3 regions of the Streptomyces sp. NA02950 genome follow, and region 1 is predicted to be linked to each of the others. Evidence: riboswitches for the same ligand, from Rfam matches in the RefSeq annotation. Region 1 holds a riboswitch; each other region holds the start of a gene.
The links. Region 1 has a riboswitch for cyclic di-AMP ahead of HUT19_RS18585 (M23 family metallopeptidase). Riboswitches for the same ligand answer to the same signal wherever they lie in the genome.
Positions count from the first base shown of each region.

Region 2: it holds a riboswitch for cyclic di-AMP, as region 1 does, so the genes downstream of both, HUT19_RS23850 (NlpC/P60 family protein) here and HUT19_RS18585 (M23 family metallopeptidase) in region 1, are expected to answer to the same signal.
Region 3: it holds a riboswitch for cyclic di-AMP, as region 1 does, so the genes downstream of both, HUT19_RS24615 (transglycosylase family protein) here and HUT19_RS18585 (M23 family metallopeptidase) in region 1, are expected to answer to the same signal.

Region 1 covers NZ_CP054916.1:4,304,456-4,309,515, forward strand. The annotation lists gene HUT19_RS18575 (hypothetical protein) at 1-223, shown strand, start outside; gene HUT19_RS18580 (aldo/keto reductase) at 290-1,234, opposite strand; gene HUT19_RS18585 (M23 family metallopeptidase) at 1,373-2,584, opposite strand; cyclic di-AMP (ydaO/yuaA leader) riboswitch at 2,596-2,771, opposite strand; gene HUT19_RS18590 (PP2C family protein-serine/threonine phosphatase) at 2,994-4,262, opposite strand; gene HUT19_RS18595 (DUF6227 family protein) at 4,618-5,060, opposite strand, start outside.
Region 2 covers NZ_CP054916.1:5,439,425-5,444,484, reverse strand. The annotation lists gene HUT19_RS23860 (M23 family metallopeptidase) at 1-1,169, shown strand, start outside; gene pcrA (DNA helicase PcrA) at 1,227-3,752, opposite strand; cyclic di-AMP (ydaO/yuaA leader) riboswitch at 3,910-4,090, shown strand; gene HUT19_RS23850 (NlpC/P60 family protein) at 4,098-5,060, shown strand, end outside.
Region 3 covers NZ_CP054916.1:5,612,478-5,617,537, reverse strand. The annotation lists gene HUT19_RS24635 (Ppx/GppA phosphatase family protein) at 1-21, opposite strand, end outside; gene HUT19_RS24630 (DUF501 domain-containing protein) at 18-587, opposite strand; gene HUT19_RS24625 (septum formation initiator family protein) at 653-1,135, opposite strand; gene eno (phosphopyruvate hydratase) at 1,278-2,558, opposite strand; gene HUT19_RS24615 (transglycosylase family protein) at 2,801-3,478, opposite strand; cyclic di-AMP (ydaO/yuaA leader) riboswitch at 3,486-3,665, opposite strand; gene HUT19_RS44045 (transglycosylase family protein) at 3,919-4,893, opposite strand; gene HUT19_RS24605 (cytochrome P450) at 5,040-5,060, opposite strand, start outside.

The DNA of each region.
Region 1 (5,060 bases):
GCCCTTGGGCGGGGTGGCGTTGGCGGCGGCTGGAGCCGTGGCCGCCCGGGGGTGGCGGGAGAAGGCCGGGAACGGGACGGCGGCCGCGCTGAGCGGGATGTACCTCGCCGCCTTCGCCGGATCGCATCCCCTCGCCAAGAAGGTCGGGGCCTGGCCGTCGGTGTTCGCCGTCGCCGGTGGGGTCGCCCTCGCCTCCTGGGCTCTTGCCGATCGGCGTCCGTAGAGTTCGTAGGGTTTTCGTAGGGTTGGTGCGGTGGGCGGTCCGTATGGTCCGCCCGCCGCACTCCGTTCAGGCCGAGGCCCTCGTCAGCAGATCCAGCTCCTGCTGGGTCAGGGTGAGGTCCGCCGCTGCCAGCAGGGGCGGGAGTTGGGCGAGGGTGCGGGCGCTGGCGATCGGGGCGGCGACCGTGGGCTGGGCGGCCAGCCAGGCCAGGGCGACCGTGGCGTGCTCCGCGCCGTGGTGGGCGGCCACCTCGTCCAGGGCGGCGAGGACCTTCCTGCCGCGCTCCGTCTCCAGGTGCTCGGCCGCACGCGTGGAGCGCGGGCTGTCGACCGCGGTGCCGGGGCGGTACTTGCCGGTGAGGAAGCCGGAGGCGAGTGCGTAGTAAGGGACGGTCGCCATACCGTGGCGGGTGACCACGTCGGCCAGGTCACCCTCGAAGGTGTCGCGTGAGACCAGGTTGTAGTGGGGCTGGAGGGCGGCGTAGCGGGCCAGGCCCTCCTGGGCGGAGAAGGTCAGGAAGGAGTCGAGCCGTTCGGCACCGATGTTGGAGGCCGCGATCTCGCGGACCTTGCCCTCCCGGACCAGCGCGTCCAGGGTGGTGGCGATCTCCTCCACCGACACCGACGGGTCGTCGTAGTGGGTGTAGTAGAGGTCGATGTAGTCGGTGCGCAGCCGCCGCAGGGAGTCCTCGACACCGGACCTGATGGCGGCCGGGGAGAGCCCGCGGCGTTGCGGGGAGCCGCCGCCGACCTTGGTGGCGAGGACGATGTCGGAGCGGTTGCCGCGGGAGGCGAACCAGTTGCCGAGGACGGTCTCGGACTCGCCGCCCTGATTGCCGGGCACCCAGGCCGAGTAGACGTCGGCGGTGTCGATGAAGTTGCCGCCCGCGGCGGCGTAGGCGTCGAGCACCGTGAAGGACTCGGCCTCGTCCGCGGTCCAGCCGAAGACGTTCCCGCCGAGGGAGAGCGGGGAGACGGAGAGGTCGCCGATCCTCTGCTTGTTGTCAGCCATGCGGTGCTTCAACACCCGTATCGGGGAGCTTGTTCCGGACCCCGCGGCGGAACGAACCGGCGGCCCTGGCGTCAAGGGGGGAGAGAGCGCCAGGACCGCCGGAGTATCGGGGATACCCAGAGGATCAGGGGAGGGGTATCAGGGGTTCTGGCCGTGCTCGCGCAGCCAGGGCATCGGGTCGATCGGGGAGCCGCCGCCGGGGCGCACCTCGAGGTGGAGGTGCGGACCGGTCACATTGCCGGTGGCGCCGACGCGGCCGATCACATCGCCCGTGGTCACCTTGCCCGAGGTGACGACCATGGACGACAGGTGGCAGAACCAGAGTTCGGTGCCGTCATCGAGCTTCAGCACGATGCGGTACCCGTACGAACCGGCCCAGCCCGCCTGGGTGATGGTGCCTCCGTGCACCGCCTTGACGGGGGTGCCGGTCGGGGCGGCGAAGTCCTGGCCGGTGTGGTCGGCGGACCACATGTCACCGGCCTGACCGAAGCCCGCGGTCAGGGTGTAGGACGCGACGGGGAGGGTGTAAGAGGCGGCCAGCTTGGCGCGGCGCTCGGCCTCGGCCTTGCGTTCGGCGGCCTCCTTGGCCTTCCGCTCGGCTTCCTTCTTCGCGGCGGTGGCCGCGGCCCTCCGCTCGGCCGCATCGTCGGCTGCCTTGTCCGCGGCCTTCTGGGCGGCGGCCTTGGCGGCGGCGGTCCGCTCGTCCTCGTCCGCGGAGTTCTGCTGGTTCTCGGCCTGCTTGAGGATGCGGGCGCGCAGCGCCTCACCGGCGTCGGTGGTGCCGCTCGCCTCGTCCTGGGAGGTCAGCCCGACCTGGGAGAGGGGGGCCGCGTTCGTGGTCGCGGAACCGCCGTCGTCGTCGGCGACCAGCGAGCCGATGCCCGGGATGTCCTTGGCGTCCGGCAGCCGGTCCGCGACCTGGTCGGCGACATGGGCGAGGTCGGGCATGGATATGGGGGCCGCCGGACGGTCCTTGGCACTCGCCATCCCGCCCGCCCCGACGGCCGCGATGACACCGACGCCGAGGACGGCGCCACTGCGCGCCATCGTCCCGCCCCGCTGCTTCACCACGCGGTGCCGGCCGCGCACGGAGGCGACGGATTCCTCGGTGGGGTTCCATTCCTCCCAGGGCTCGGGGTCGAGTCCCGGGCCCGCCGGGCCGTCGGCGGCGTCCGCCGCGAACTCCCCACGGTCACCGTCGGCGGCGAAGTCCCCTTCGGTGGCGGATCCGCCACCGGACCTCATGCCTCCACTGGCATCGAAACCGGGCCCGTAGGCGGTTGCGGTGCCGAGACCGCCGCCCGATGCGCGGTATGGAGCCTCGTCCAGGACAGACCTGTTGGACGCCACGGGGGCGCACTCCTTTCCTTCCCTCTCGCCTACCGGGTTAGCTGACGGGTTCGGAGCAGGAAGGTCTCCTACGGGTCAGGTTCGACCCGATTCACCCCAAGGTGGTGGTTCCCCGGTTCCCTCGGTGCTGTTGTGGTGCGGTGATGCTGCTGCCGCTGTGCGTTATGGGATTCGGCGACGGCGCACGGTGCCGCCCTGGCGACGGCTGTGACGACCGCGCTGCGTTATCGAACGTTAATAGAGAGCGCTATGTGATTCCAAGCTGTTCCGAGGAATCGGCGCAGCTTTGCCATGAACTTAGCGACCAAGTCTGGACAGATAGGGGCGAGTCGGCCCCCTGGGAAAGGGTTGGCAAAACCCAAGAAGCGCTGATCGTGCATCAATTGTTATGCACAGAGGGAACCTACGACTACGGACCGTGGCCGGGCCCCTTCACCAGTCCCTCACCTTTGCCGCTTCCGCCGGCGTACCGCCCGTTCCCCCGGACCGATCCCGTGGAGCGGCGGCGCAGCGCGAGCAGCGCCATGTCGTCCGTCGTCCCGCCGCCCGTATGCCGCTCGACATCGGCCACCAGCGCGTCCAGCAGTTCCCCCGGGCCGCCGAAACGGTGACCGCGCAGCCGGTCCTCCGGGTCGTAGAACACGCCCTCCCGGTCGCGCGCCTCCGTCACCCCGTCCGTGAAGAGCAGCAGGGTCGCGCCCTCGGCGAACCTCAGCTCCGTCACCCGGTCCGGCCAGCCGCCCAGCTCCCCCATCCCCAGCGGCAGCGCCGATGCCTCCGGCTCCACCCGGCGCACCGCGCAGCCGTCCCCGTCGATCCGGCTGCCCCCGGCACCTCCCCCTCCCCCTTCGCCGTCCTCCAGCAGCAGGGGCGGCGGATGGCCGCGGTTGATCACCCGGAGGGTCGAATCGCCGCGCGGGATCTCGGCCAGTACGGCCGTGGTGAACCCCTCGAACCCCTCGAGGTCGGCCCGCCGCGCGCCCTCGCGCTGCAACGCCCGCTCCAGCCGCCCCGCCAGCCCCTCCAGCGTCGTCTCCTGCTCCGCCGCCTCCCGGAAGGAGCCGATGAGGATCGCGACCGTCTCCACCGCCTGGAGCCCCTTGCCGCGTACGTCGCCGACGACCAGGCGGACCCCGTGCGGGGTGTCCTGCACCGCGTACAGGTCACCGCCGATCGCGGCGTACTTCTCCGCGGCCACATAGCGCGCCGCGACGTCCAGCCCGGCCAGCCGGGCGGGCGGTACGGGCAGGACGGCGCGCTGGGCCGCCTCCGCCACACCGCGCGCCGAGGCCAGCCGCCGGTCGCTGCGGCGTACGAGGCGGTTGATGACGAGCGCGAGCGAGGTGACGGTCGCGACCGTGATGATCTCGGACAGGGCCTGGCTGGGATCCTTCGCCCCGTGCCCCTCGGCCAGCGCGACCGCGGCGGCGATGGCGAAGACCGCCGTGGTGACGGTCTCCCACAGCCGGAGGAGCGGAGCGGCGACGAGCGGGGCGGCGGCGAGGAAGGGGCCCGCCGTGTAGTTGGCCGGGGAGCCGAGGTCGAAGACGACGCCGCCGACGATCAGAAGCCCGGGGATCCAGTGCGCCAGCCGCCGGCCTGACGTCCCCTTGGACGACTCACCGGCCGACCCGGTGGCCCCGGCGGGCCCGTTCGGGACGCGGGTGTCGACGAGCATATGGAGGCGGGTCCGGGGGCGCGCACGGGACCGGGACAGGCGCGCCCAGGTCCTACCCCGCTCCGTACGGGCGCTCGTACGAGCCCCGTTCCCTCGCACCCGCACCGGTCTCTCCCGCTTTCGCTGGTCCGCAGCCGGAGCGCTCGGTCCTCGCGGCCGCCGCCCGTCACTACTCCAGGCTTCCGGCTGACGGGCCGCCAGGCGAATCGGTGTCGTCCATGTGGGTGGGCGGGTGGGTGGTCGGGGCAGAGGCGGGCTACGGAGGTCTGAGCGGGTCCGTACGGGCTCCGGGCGAGGCGCGGCATCGGGGGCGAGGCAGGCCCGCCCGGGGGCGCGCAGAAGGGCGCGGAGCGGATCAGAGATCGACGCCGAGCGCCCGGGCACGGCGGTCCGCCGCCAGCTCCGCCGACACCTCGTCGAGATAGACCTCGCACACCAGCCGGCCGTCGTGGGTCAGATTGTGCTCCAGCTCCCACAGCACGACCTCGTCTCCTCCGGCCAGCAGGAAGGCGTGCTCGTAGAAGCGGCACCAGGTGGTGTCGGGACCGCCGGAGCGGCGGCGCGGCTTGGGGGCCAGGGCGATGTCATGGGCGAACGCGGTCTCCAGCAGCCGCTCGGTCTCCTCGCCCGGCCGATCGGGGTTCTCGGCGCGGCGCAGCACCCGGCGTGCGTGGTCGGCCGAGTTGTCGGCCACGTAGGCGCGGGGGGACTCCACGGGCTCGGCGGCCTGGTGCAGCAGCTGCTCGGGCAGCCAGAGCGGTAAGCCGTCGAGCTCTTCCCAGCGGGCACCGCCGATGC
Region 2 (5,060 bases), 1.1 Mb from region 1:
GGGACAACTCCGGCACGGCGTACGACGCCAGCGCCCTCCACGACGCCACCGCGCTCCTCGGCGCCGCCGCGCTCGACAACTCCGGCTACGACACCGGCGCCTACCAGACCTACGACTCCTTCACCCGCTCGGACCTCACCTCGGGCGTCGACACCGGGCAGACCCAGTTCTGGGACACCACCGCCTTTGCCACCGTCGACGAGCCACCGCACAACGCGCCGCACCACACGCCGGACGACGCACCGTACGACGCGCCCCTCGACGACCACCCCGGCGTCCCCGCGGCGGAACCGGAACCCGAGGCGGCGGCCGAACACGAGCCCGCGTCCGAGACGGACGTGACGCTCCTGTCCCCGCCGTCGCCCTCGAACCCGTCGTCGTCCGCGCCGGGCGCCCGCCGCGGCAACGGCGGCGCCAACGGCCGGGCCCGCCGCCGCACCGTCTCCTCCCGCCCCAAGCGCTCCGCGCTCCTCACCGTCGCCGTCCCTTCCGTCTGCGCCCTCGGCGTCAGCGCGGTGGCCGCCGCCTCCGTCGGGATGAGCAACGACAAGAAGGACGGTGCGACCACCCAGGCCGCCCCCGACTCCGCGCCGCCCGTCGAAGCCGCCGCCGTCAACAGCAAGCTGGACACCCAGCTCGCCGAAGTCCGTGAGGGCGCCGACGACTTCCGGGACCGCGCCAGCCGCACCCAGGAGCGCATCGACCTCAAGGAGCGCCAGGCCGCCGAAAAGAAGCGGAAGGCCGAGGCGGCCGCACGCAAGGAGGCGCTGCGCCCCAAGTTCGCGCTCCCGGTCGCCCAGCACGGTCTGAGCGCCACCTTCGGCCAGGCGGGCATCAACTGGATGTCCGTGCACACCGGTATCGACTTCCCGGTCAGCTACGGCACCCCCGTCATGTCCGCGACCGACGGCACGGTACGGACCCAGTGGAACGACGCCTACGGAAACATGGTCATAGTGACCGGTCCGGACGGCACGGAGACCTGGTACTGCCATCTCAGCAGCGCCAAGATCCGCTCCGGGAGCGTCCAGGCGGGCGACACCATCGCCTTCTCCGGGAACTCCGGCAACTCCACCGGCCCCCATCTGCACTTCGAGGTGCACCCCGGGGGCGGGGAGGCCGTCGACCCGCTGCCCTGGCTGCGCGGCCACGGCCTCGACCCGTCGTAACCCCCGGCTCCTCATAACCCCCCGCCGCCCCCGAAGACGCCCTGACGCCCTGACGCCCTACAGCTTCTCGACCGGCGCGTACCGCAGCAGCAGCCGCTTCGGCTTCTCGTCCCCGAAGTCGATCGTGGCCTCCGCGTTGTCCCCGCTGCCCTTCACCGCCACCACGGTGCCGAGCCCGAAGGTGTCGTGGGTGACCCGGTCGCCGATGGCCAGGGAGACCGCGGGCCGCTCCTTCGCCCGCCGGGTGGCAAAACCGCTCGCCCCCGCCCGCGACCGCGACGACCCGCCGCCGGAGAAGCCGGATCCCGAGAGCCCGGAGCCGCCCGCGAGGGCGCCCATGGACGCCGACGGGGTGGCCGGACCGGTCCGGCGCCACTGCACGTACTGGTCGGGGATCTCCTCCAGGAAGCGGGACGGCGGGTTGTACGCGGGCTGTCCCCACGCACTGCGCATCGTGGAGCGCGTCAGATACAGCCGCTCGCGCGCCCGCGTGATCCCGACGTACGCGAGCCGCCGCTCCTCCTCCAGCTCCTTGGTCTGGCCGAGCGCCCGCATGTGCGGGAAGACGCCGTCCTCCAGACCGCTGAGGAAGACGACCGGGAACTCCAGGCCCTTGGCCGTGTGCAGCGTCATCAGCGTGATGACCCCGGTGCCCTCCGCGTCCTCGTCCGGGATCTGGTCGGAGTCGGCGACCAGCGCGACCTGCTCCAGGAACTCGGCGAGCGTGCCGGGGTTCTCCTCGCCCCGGTCCTGCTCGAACTCCAGGGCCACGGCGGCCAGCTCCTGGAGGTTCTCGATCCGGGTCTCGTCCTGCGGGTCCGTGGAAGCCTGGAGCTCGGCGAGATAGCCGGTGCGCTCGAGCACCGCCTCCAGCACGGTGGCCGGGCCCGCGCCCGACTCCACGATGGTCCGCAGCTCCTCCATCAGCGTGTTGAACCGCTTCACCGCGTTCGCCGAGCGGGCGGCCATGCCGTACGCCTCGTCGACCCGGCGCAGCGCCTGCGGGAAGGTGATCTTCTCGCGCAGCGCCAGCGCGTCGATCATCGCCTCGGCGCGCTCGCCGATACCGCGCTTGGGCACGTTCAGAATGCGGCGCAGCGGGACGTTGTCCTCGGGGTTGGCCAGCACCCGCAGATAGGCGAGGACGTCCCGGACCTCCTTGCGCTCGTAGAAGCGCACTCCGCCGACGACCTTGTAGGGCAGCCCGACCCGGATGAAGACTTCCTCGAAGACACGGGACTGGGCGTTGGTGCGGTAGAAGACGGCCACGTCCCCGGCCCTGGCGTCGCCCGCGTCCGTCAGGCGGTCGATCTCGTCGGCGACGAACTGGGCCTCGTCGTGCTCGGTGTCGGCGACATAGCCGGTGATGGTGGCCCCGGCACCGGCCTCGGTCCACAGGTTCTTCGGGCGGCGGTTCTCATTGCGCTCGATGACCGCGTTGGCCGCGCTGAGGATGGTCTGGGTCGAGCGGTAGTTCTGCTCGAGCAGGATGGTCCGCGCGTCCGGGTAGTCCTCCTCGAACTGGAGGATGTTGCGGATGGTGGCGCCGCGGAACGCGTAGATCGACTGGTCGGCGTCGCCCACCACGCACAGCTCACCGGCCGCGGTCTCCTCGGTGTCCGTGCCGACCAGCTCGCGCACCAGGGTGTACTGCGCGTGGTTGGTGTCCTGGTACTCGTCGACCAGCACATGGCGGAACCGGCGGCGGTAGTGCTCGGCGACATCGGGGAACGCCTGGAGCAGATTGACCGTGGTCATGATGATGTCGTCAAAGTCCAGCGCGTTGGCCTCGCGCAGCCTCGACTGGTACATGACGTACGCCTCGGCCAGGGTCTTCTCAAAACCGTCCGCCGCCTGCCCGGCGAAGGTCTCCTCGTCGATCAGCTCGTTCTTCAGGTTGGAGATCTTGGCGCTGAAGGACTTGGGCGGGAACCGCTTCGGGTCCAGGTCCAGGTCCCGGCAGACCAGCGCCATCAGCCGCTTGGAGTCGGCCGCGTCGTAGATCGAGAACGACGAGGTGAAGCCCAGCTTCTTGGACTCGCGGCGCAGGATGCGCACACAGGCGCTGTGGAAGGTGGAGACCCACATGGCGTTCGCCCGCGGCCCGACCAGCTCCTCCACCCGCTCCTTCATCTCGCCCGCGGCCTTGTTGGTGAAGGTGATGGCGAGGATCTGGCCGGGGTGCACCCCGCGCGCGCCGAGCAGATACGCGATGCGGTGGGTGAGCACACGGGTCTTGCCGGATCCGGCGCCCGCGACGATCAGCAGCGGTGCGCCGGTGTGCTCCACGGCGGCACGCTGCTGCTCGTTCAGCCCCTCGAGCAGGGCGGCCGGATCCACGGCGGGCCGTGCCGCGCCGTCCCGGTAGTACGCCTCCCGGGGCACGCTCGGCACGGGCGCGTCGAACTTCCCCTCGGGCCCGGCGGCCCTGGGGAGACCCCACTCGCTGAAGAGGTGGTGCGGTACGTCCTCGGCACCGCCGGGGCCGTGGTGCCCGGGGCCCTCGTGGTCCTCGGGCGGCGGGGGCTCCTCGCCCGAGGGCCCGAGGTCCGCCAGGAAGCTGTCGTCAAAGAGGCTGCTCATCGCTCACCGAGTCTAGGCCGCGCCACTGACAGCGTACGTGCGAACATCACGAAACGGTTTCGGGCAAAACGGCCACCAGCCTTCACAGGAGCACCACGAGTTGGCTACCGTCCTGCGTCAGGCAGCCCGGACACCCGTCGGCGAGCAGCGTCGGCACGGGCGGCCTCCGCCGAGTCCGGACCCGCCGCGAGGTGGCCGGAGCCGGGGACCCACACGTTCCACCGGGGTGAATCGGCCCGGGTGACGGCACACCGCGTGCCGCCCGGACGGGCCGTAGGGCAGCCTTCCGTCCGCCCGAACCCGACAGCTAACCCGGTAGGCGGTCCACGGAAGGAGTCGCCTCCCTTGGCGTCGCACCGCAAACCGCGGACCCGAATACCGGCCACGCTGGCCGGTCAGAGCCGGCGGACCGCCGTCGGGGTCACCACGGCCGCCCTGGCCTCGGTCACCCTGCTCTCCCAGACGGCGAACGCCGCGCCCGGCGATCCCAAGCCCGCCACCCAGTCGATCGAAGAGGTCAAGAAGAAGGTCGACACCCTCTACCACCAGGCGGAGAGCGCCACCCAGAGCTACAACGCCGCCAAGGAGCGCACCGAGACCCAGCGCGGCAAGGTCGACAAGCTGCTGGACAGGGTCGCCAAGCGCACCGAGAAGCTCAACGAGGCCCGGCGGACCCTCGGCACCTACGCCGCGGCCCAGTACCGCAGCGGCGGCCTGGCCAGCAGCACCGCCGCGATGCTCTTCTCCTCCGATCCGCAGGACGTCTTCGACCAGTCGCATCTGATGGACCGGCTCACCGGGCACCAGAAGAAGGCCGTCGAGGACTTCCAGACGCAGCGGGCGAAGGCGGCGAAGGAACGCGCCTCCGCCACCAAGAGCCTCGCCTCGCTGACCTCGTCGCAGAAGTCGCTCAAGGAGAAGAAGAAGTCCGTCCAGAGCAAGCTCTCCGAGGCCCGGCGGCTGCTGGCGAACCTGACCGCCAAGGAGAAGGCGCGGCTGGCGGCGATCGAGAAGAAGAAGCAGGAGGAGGCCCGGCGCAAGGCCGCCGAACTGGCCGAGAAGCAGCGCAAGGCGGAGGCCGAGCGTCAGCGGCAGCAGGACGGGAACGACGGCTCCGGCTCGTCCACCCCCTCCACCCCGTCCACCCCGTCCACCCCCGCCCCCTCCGACAGCACCAAGGCGGCGAAGGCCATCGCCTACGCACAGGCGCAGATCGGCAAGCCGTACGTCTGGGGCGCCACCGGCCCCAACTCCTTCGACTGCTCGGGGCTGACCCAGGCGGCCTGGAAGTCCGCCGGGGTGTCCCTG
Region 3 (5,060 bases), 1.3 Mb from region 1:
CACGGCCGCGACGCGGGTCATACGCCGTCCTCCCGCTCACCGGACGCGCCGGACTCGCCCGGCTGCTCCGATCCGCAGGGCGCGACGCACGGGCCCTTGCGCCACCACTCGGGCAGCATCCCGATGGCCTCGTCGCCGAGCGGATTGACCCCGGGACCGACCGCGAGCGCATGGCCGACCAGGACGTGCAGACACTTCACCCGGTCCGGCATCCCGCCCGCGCTGGGGAAGCCCTCCAGCACCTCGACGGCGTCCCGCCGGGCGATGTAGTCCTCGTGGGCGGCACGGTAGGCGGCGGCCAGCTCCGGATCGGCGGCCAGCCGGGCCGTCATCTCCTTCATCACGCCCTCGGCCTCCAGCGTGCCGGTCGCGGAGGCGGCGCGCGGGCAGGTCAGGTAATAGAGGGTCGGGAACGGCGTACCGTCCTCGAGCCGCGGCGCGGTCTCGACGACATCGGGGTTGCCGCAGGGGCAGCGGTGGGCGATCGCGCGCAGCCCGCGCGGCACCCGGCCCAGCTGGCTCTTGACGGCGGCGATGTCCGCGTCGGTGGGCGCGGTGGGCTCCGTCTGCGGAGGGGGCGTATCCATGAGTGGGAGTGTTCTCTATCGATCGGTTCGGACCAGGTGCGACCGGAGCGCGGACGGTGCCGACATCAGCGGTCCGCGTGGGCCGCCTTCGGCGCGTCCGCCGTGTCCACGGCGTCCCAGAGGTTGATGTACCAGGGGCGTCCGGCCACGCCCCGGTCGGTGGTGGGCTCGCTGTAGCCGCTGCCGTCCACCACGCTGAAGCCGGTCTCCCCCGGCATCAGGAAGTGCAGCCGCTCCCGGGCCTGCTGCTCGGTGTAGGCGGGATCCTGGAGCCGGGCCTTCTTCTCGCGCAGCTTCTTCACGTCCTCGCGCGCCTGCTGGGCCTCGCGCCGCTGGTCGGCGATCTGCGAACGCTGGGAGATGTACTGCCGCATCGGATACGCCAGCGCCACCACCAGCGAGCAGACGACCAGCGCGAGCAGGGCGGCACGGCCGGTGAGCCGGCCGCGGCGGCGGCGGGCGCGCACACGGTAGACCCGGGCGGCGGCGTGCTCGCCGAGCGCCTTGAGTCTGCTCGCGGTGGAGAACCGGTCCCGATCCGCCGGCACATCGCCTCCCCGGTGATGGCTTCGCTTGAGTGACGCCGTCCCCGGCCACGGTACGGGACCGCGGCCGGGGACGTGTGTCAGACGTGTCTGCTACTCAGGTCGAGCGCGTCGGTGCGTCCTCGGGCGGACGCACGGCGGCGGTTCAGCCCTTGAAGCGCGGGAAGGCGGAGCGGCCCGCGTACACCGCGGCGTCGTCCAGGATCTCCTCGATGCGCAGCAGCTGGTTGTACTTGGCGACGCGCTCGGAGCGGGCCGGGGCACCGGTCTTGATCTGACCGCAGTTGGTGGCGACGGCCAGGTCGGCGATGGTGACGTCCTCGGTCTCGCCGGAGCGGTGGGACATCATGCACTTGAAGCCGTTGCGCTGGGCCAGCTCGACGGCGTCGAGGGTCTCGGTCAGCGAGCCGATCTGGTTGACCTTGACCAGCAGCGCGTTGGCGGTGTCGTTCTCGATGCCGCGGGCGAGACGCTCGGGGTTGGTGACGAACAGGTCGTCGCCGACCAGCTGGACCTTGTCACCGAGCTGGTCGGTGATGGTCTTCCAGCCGTCCCAGTCCTCCTCGTTCAGCGGGTCCTCGATGGAGACCAGCGGGTACGCGGCGACCAGGTCGGCGTAGTAGGAGGTCATCTCGGCCGCGGTGCGGGCCTTGCCCTCGAACTCGTAGGACCCGTCCTTGTAGAACTCGGACGCGGCCACGTCCAGGGCGAGCGCGATGTCCTGGCCCGGCTGGTAGCCGGCCTTCTTGATGGCCTCGACGATCAGGTCCAGGGCCTCGCGGTTGGAGTCGAGGTTCGGCGCGAAGCCGCCCTCGTCGCCGAGCCCGGTGGACAGGCCCCGCTCCTTCAGCACGGACTTCAGGGTGTGGTAGACCTCGGTGCCCCAGCGCAGGGCCTCGGAGAAGGACTCCGCGCCCACCGGAGCGATCATGAACTCCTGGATGTCCACGTTGGAGTCGGCGTGCGAGCCGCCGTTGAGGATGTTCATCATCGGGACCGGCAGCAGATGGGCGTTGGGGCCGCCCAGGTACCGGAAGAGGGGGAGGTCGGACGCCTCGGAGGCGGCGTGCGCGACGGCGAGGGAGACGCCGAGGATGGCGTTGGCGCCGAGCGAGGACTTGTCCGGGGTGGCGTCCAGGTCGAACATCGCCTGGTCGATCAGCCGCTGCTCGGTGGCGTCGTAGCCGACCAGCTCGGGGCCGATCTGCTCGATCACGGCGAGGACGGCCTTCTCCACGCCCTTGCCGTTGTAGCGGTTCTTGTCGCCGTCACGGAGCTCGAGGGCCTCGAAGGCGCCGGTGGAGGCGCCGGACGGAACGGCGGCACGGCCGGTGCTGCCGTCGTCGAGGCCGACCTCGACCTCGACCGTGGGGTTGCCTCGCGAGTCGAGGATCTCGCGAGCTACGACGACGTCGATGGACGGCACGAGGTTCTCCTTCGTATGTGTCTGCGGTAGCAGCACGAGCCTAACCGGACCGGAGGGCTGCACCCGCCGTTCGCCCGCCCCGCGAGACAGTACGTGGCATAAAAAGCCAGATTTGGGTGCCCATATCTACATTTTCCGCGAACCAACGGGCCCCGGCCGGGACACGCCGCGGGGGCGGCGCGCCCGGCCGGGGCTCGCGGTCGGGAGGTGACCCGGATCCGGCCGGTTCAGCCGGACCGCGCTCAGCTCAGGTGGAGCTGCTGGCCCGGGTAGATCAGGTCGGCCTGCTCGACGATGTCCTTGTTCAGCTCGAAGAGCTTCTTCCAGCCGCCCTCGACCTTCTCGGCCTTGGCGATCCCGCCCAGCGTGTCACCGGCCTTGACCTTGTACTCGCCGTCGCCCTTCTTCACCGGGCCACGGGCCTCGTGGCGCGCGGCGCGGTCGGGCTCGGAGCGGGTCTCGGCCTTCGGCTGCGCGGGCTTGGCCGCGGGCGCCGGGGCCTGGGACTCCTGCTGGCCGGAGTCGGACGGGGTGGAGCTGGAGGGGGTGCCACCGGTGGTCAGGCCCGTGCCGCAGACCGGCCAGGCACCCTTGCCCTGGCTGGCGAGAACCTTCTCGGCGACCTGTATCTGCTGGCCCTTGCTGGCCTTGTCGGCCGTGGGGGCGAACGAGGTGCCGCCGTAGGCGGCCCAGGTGGAGCTCGAGAACTGCAGTCCGCCGTAGTAGCCGTTACCGGTGTTGATGGACCAGTTGCCGCCGGACTCGCACTGCGCGACCTTGTCCCACTGGGCGGTGGTGGCGGCGGAGGCGGAGGTGGCCCCGATGAGCGGGGCGGCCACGGCGGCGCCCGCGAGACCGGCGAACGCGGCGATACGGGTGGCCTTGGACGGGCGGCGGTGCTTGCCGTTGGACTTGAGCATCGTTGGTTCGTTTCCTCACCGACGCCTACGAGGTGAGCTGTCGGGTTCGGACGTGAGTTGCCCGGCCGGTCATGAACGATCGGCGATCGATCACACCCGGCTTCACCCCAAGCCGACGAGCCCGCATCCACAGGCCATTCGGCACCTACCTTGGGTCCCCCGCTCCTGCCTTCGGCGCTGACGCGTCGGTTCCCCCCGACCGCCGGCAGGATTCGGCGTGCGATCGACGGTGCCCGCGGTGGCGAGCGGGAAGACCGTAAACACACCCCCCGAGAAGGTTCAAACGCCCCATTCGCAGCGAGAGGTGCTGTATTTGATCTCACCCGGCCCACATCTACGCAGGTAGGGCCGGGTGAGGAGAGATCGGGCAGGGGGTGCGCACCGGAAAATGTGACGAGATGTATGTCTCACCGGAGCCAGATCGGGCAATTCACCCCGGACTACCGTCCCTTGGCGCCGAGGTCCAGACGCTGACCAGGGAGGATCAAATCCGGATTGTCCCCGATGAGGCTTTCGTTGCTTTCGTAGAGGCCGTGCCAGCCGCTCGTGAGGTCCTGGCTGTCGGCGATGCCTGAAAGGCTGTCACCGGGCTGCACCGTGTAGCCGTCCTCCGAGGGCTTCTCGGCGCGGTCCGCGCCGTCCCGCGAGGCATGCCGTCCGGAGGGCCGCCGGGGCTCCTCGTCGCCCTTCGCCTCGGCCGGGTGCTCGGCACCGCGGTGCCGTCCGGTGGGCGCGTCGGCGCTCTCGTCCGGGGCGTCCGGGGACGCCGGGGCGTCGTCGGACTTCGTGGTCGAGGGGGAGGGCGACGGGGAGTCCTCGCCCTCTCCGCCGGGGGAGGCGGACGGGGAAGGCGTTCCGCTCTCCTCGTCGTCGCCGGGCGTCCGGCGCTCGTTTGACGCGTCCGACGAGCCGGAGGAGTCCGATGCGCCGTCGCGCTCCTCGGCCGAGGAGCCGTCGTGCTCACGATCCTCCCCGTCGTCCCCGCGCTGACCCGTGGGCGGCGCCAGGGTGAAACCGGGGTCCACCTCGGGGGCGTCACCGCCGTCGGTGAGTCCCGCGTTCACCGCGCAGCTGGGCCAGGCGTCCGGGCCACGGTCGTCAAGGATCGACTGGGCCACGGATATCTGCTGGGAGCGGCTGGCCAGATCGGGACGCGGCGCGTAGGCGGTGCCCCCGTACTCCTTCCACATGCCCAGGGTGAGCTGGAGGCCGCCGTAGAAGCCGTTGCCCTCGTTGGCGCTCCACATCCCACCGCTCTCGCACTCGGCGACCTTGTCCCAGTGGGCGGTGGAGGCGGCCTGGGCGCCGCTGGCGCCGAAGAGCGGGATGGCGAGCCCGGCACCTGTGATGCCCGCCGCGACGACGATGGCCGGAGCCTGACGGGGGCGGCGGTGTCGACCGTTCCCGGAACGCATGTGGTGGCCTCTCGTGTGGGCGTCGAGTTGTCGGTTGAACATAGCGACGGCACTCGATCATCACAAGCCGGTGTATCCCAGGTCACGCCCCGGTCACATCGCTGAACATTCGTCACCTATGTCGCCCGCCACGGGGCTTCGGCGATTCAGCGGCCGGGGGAATTCCA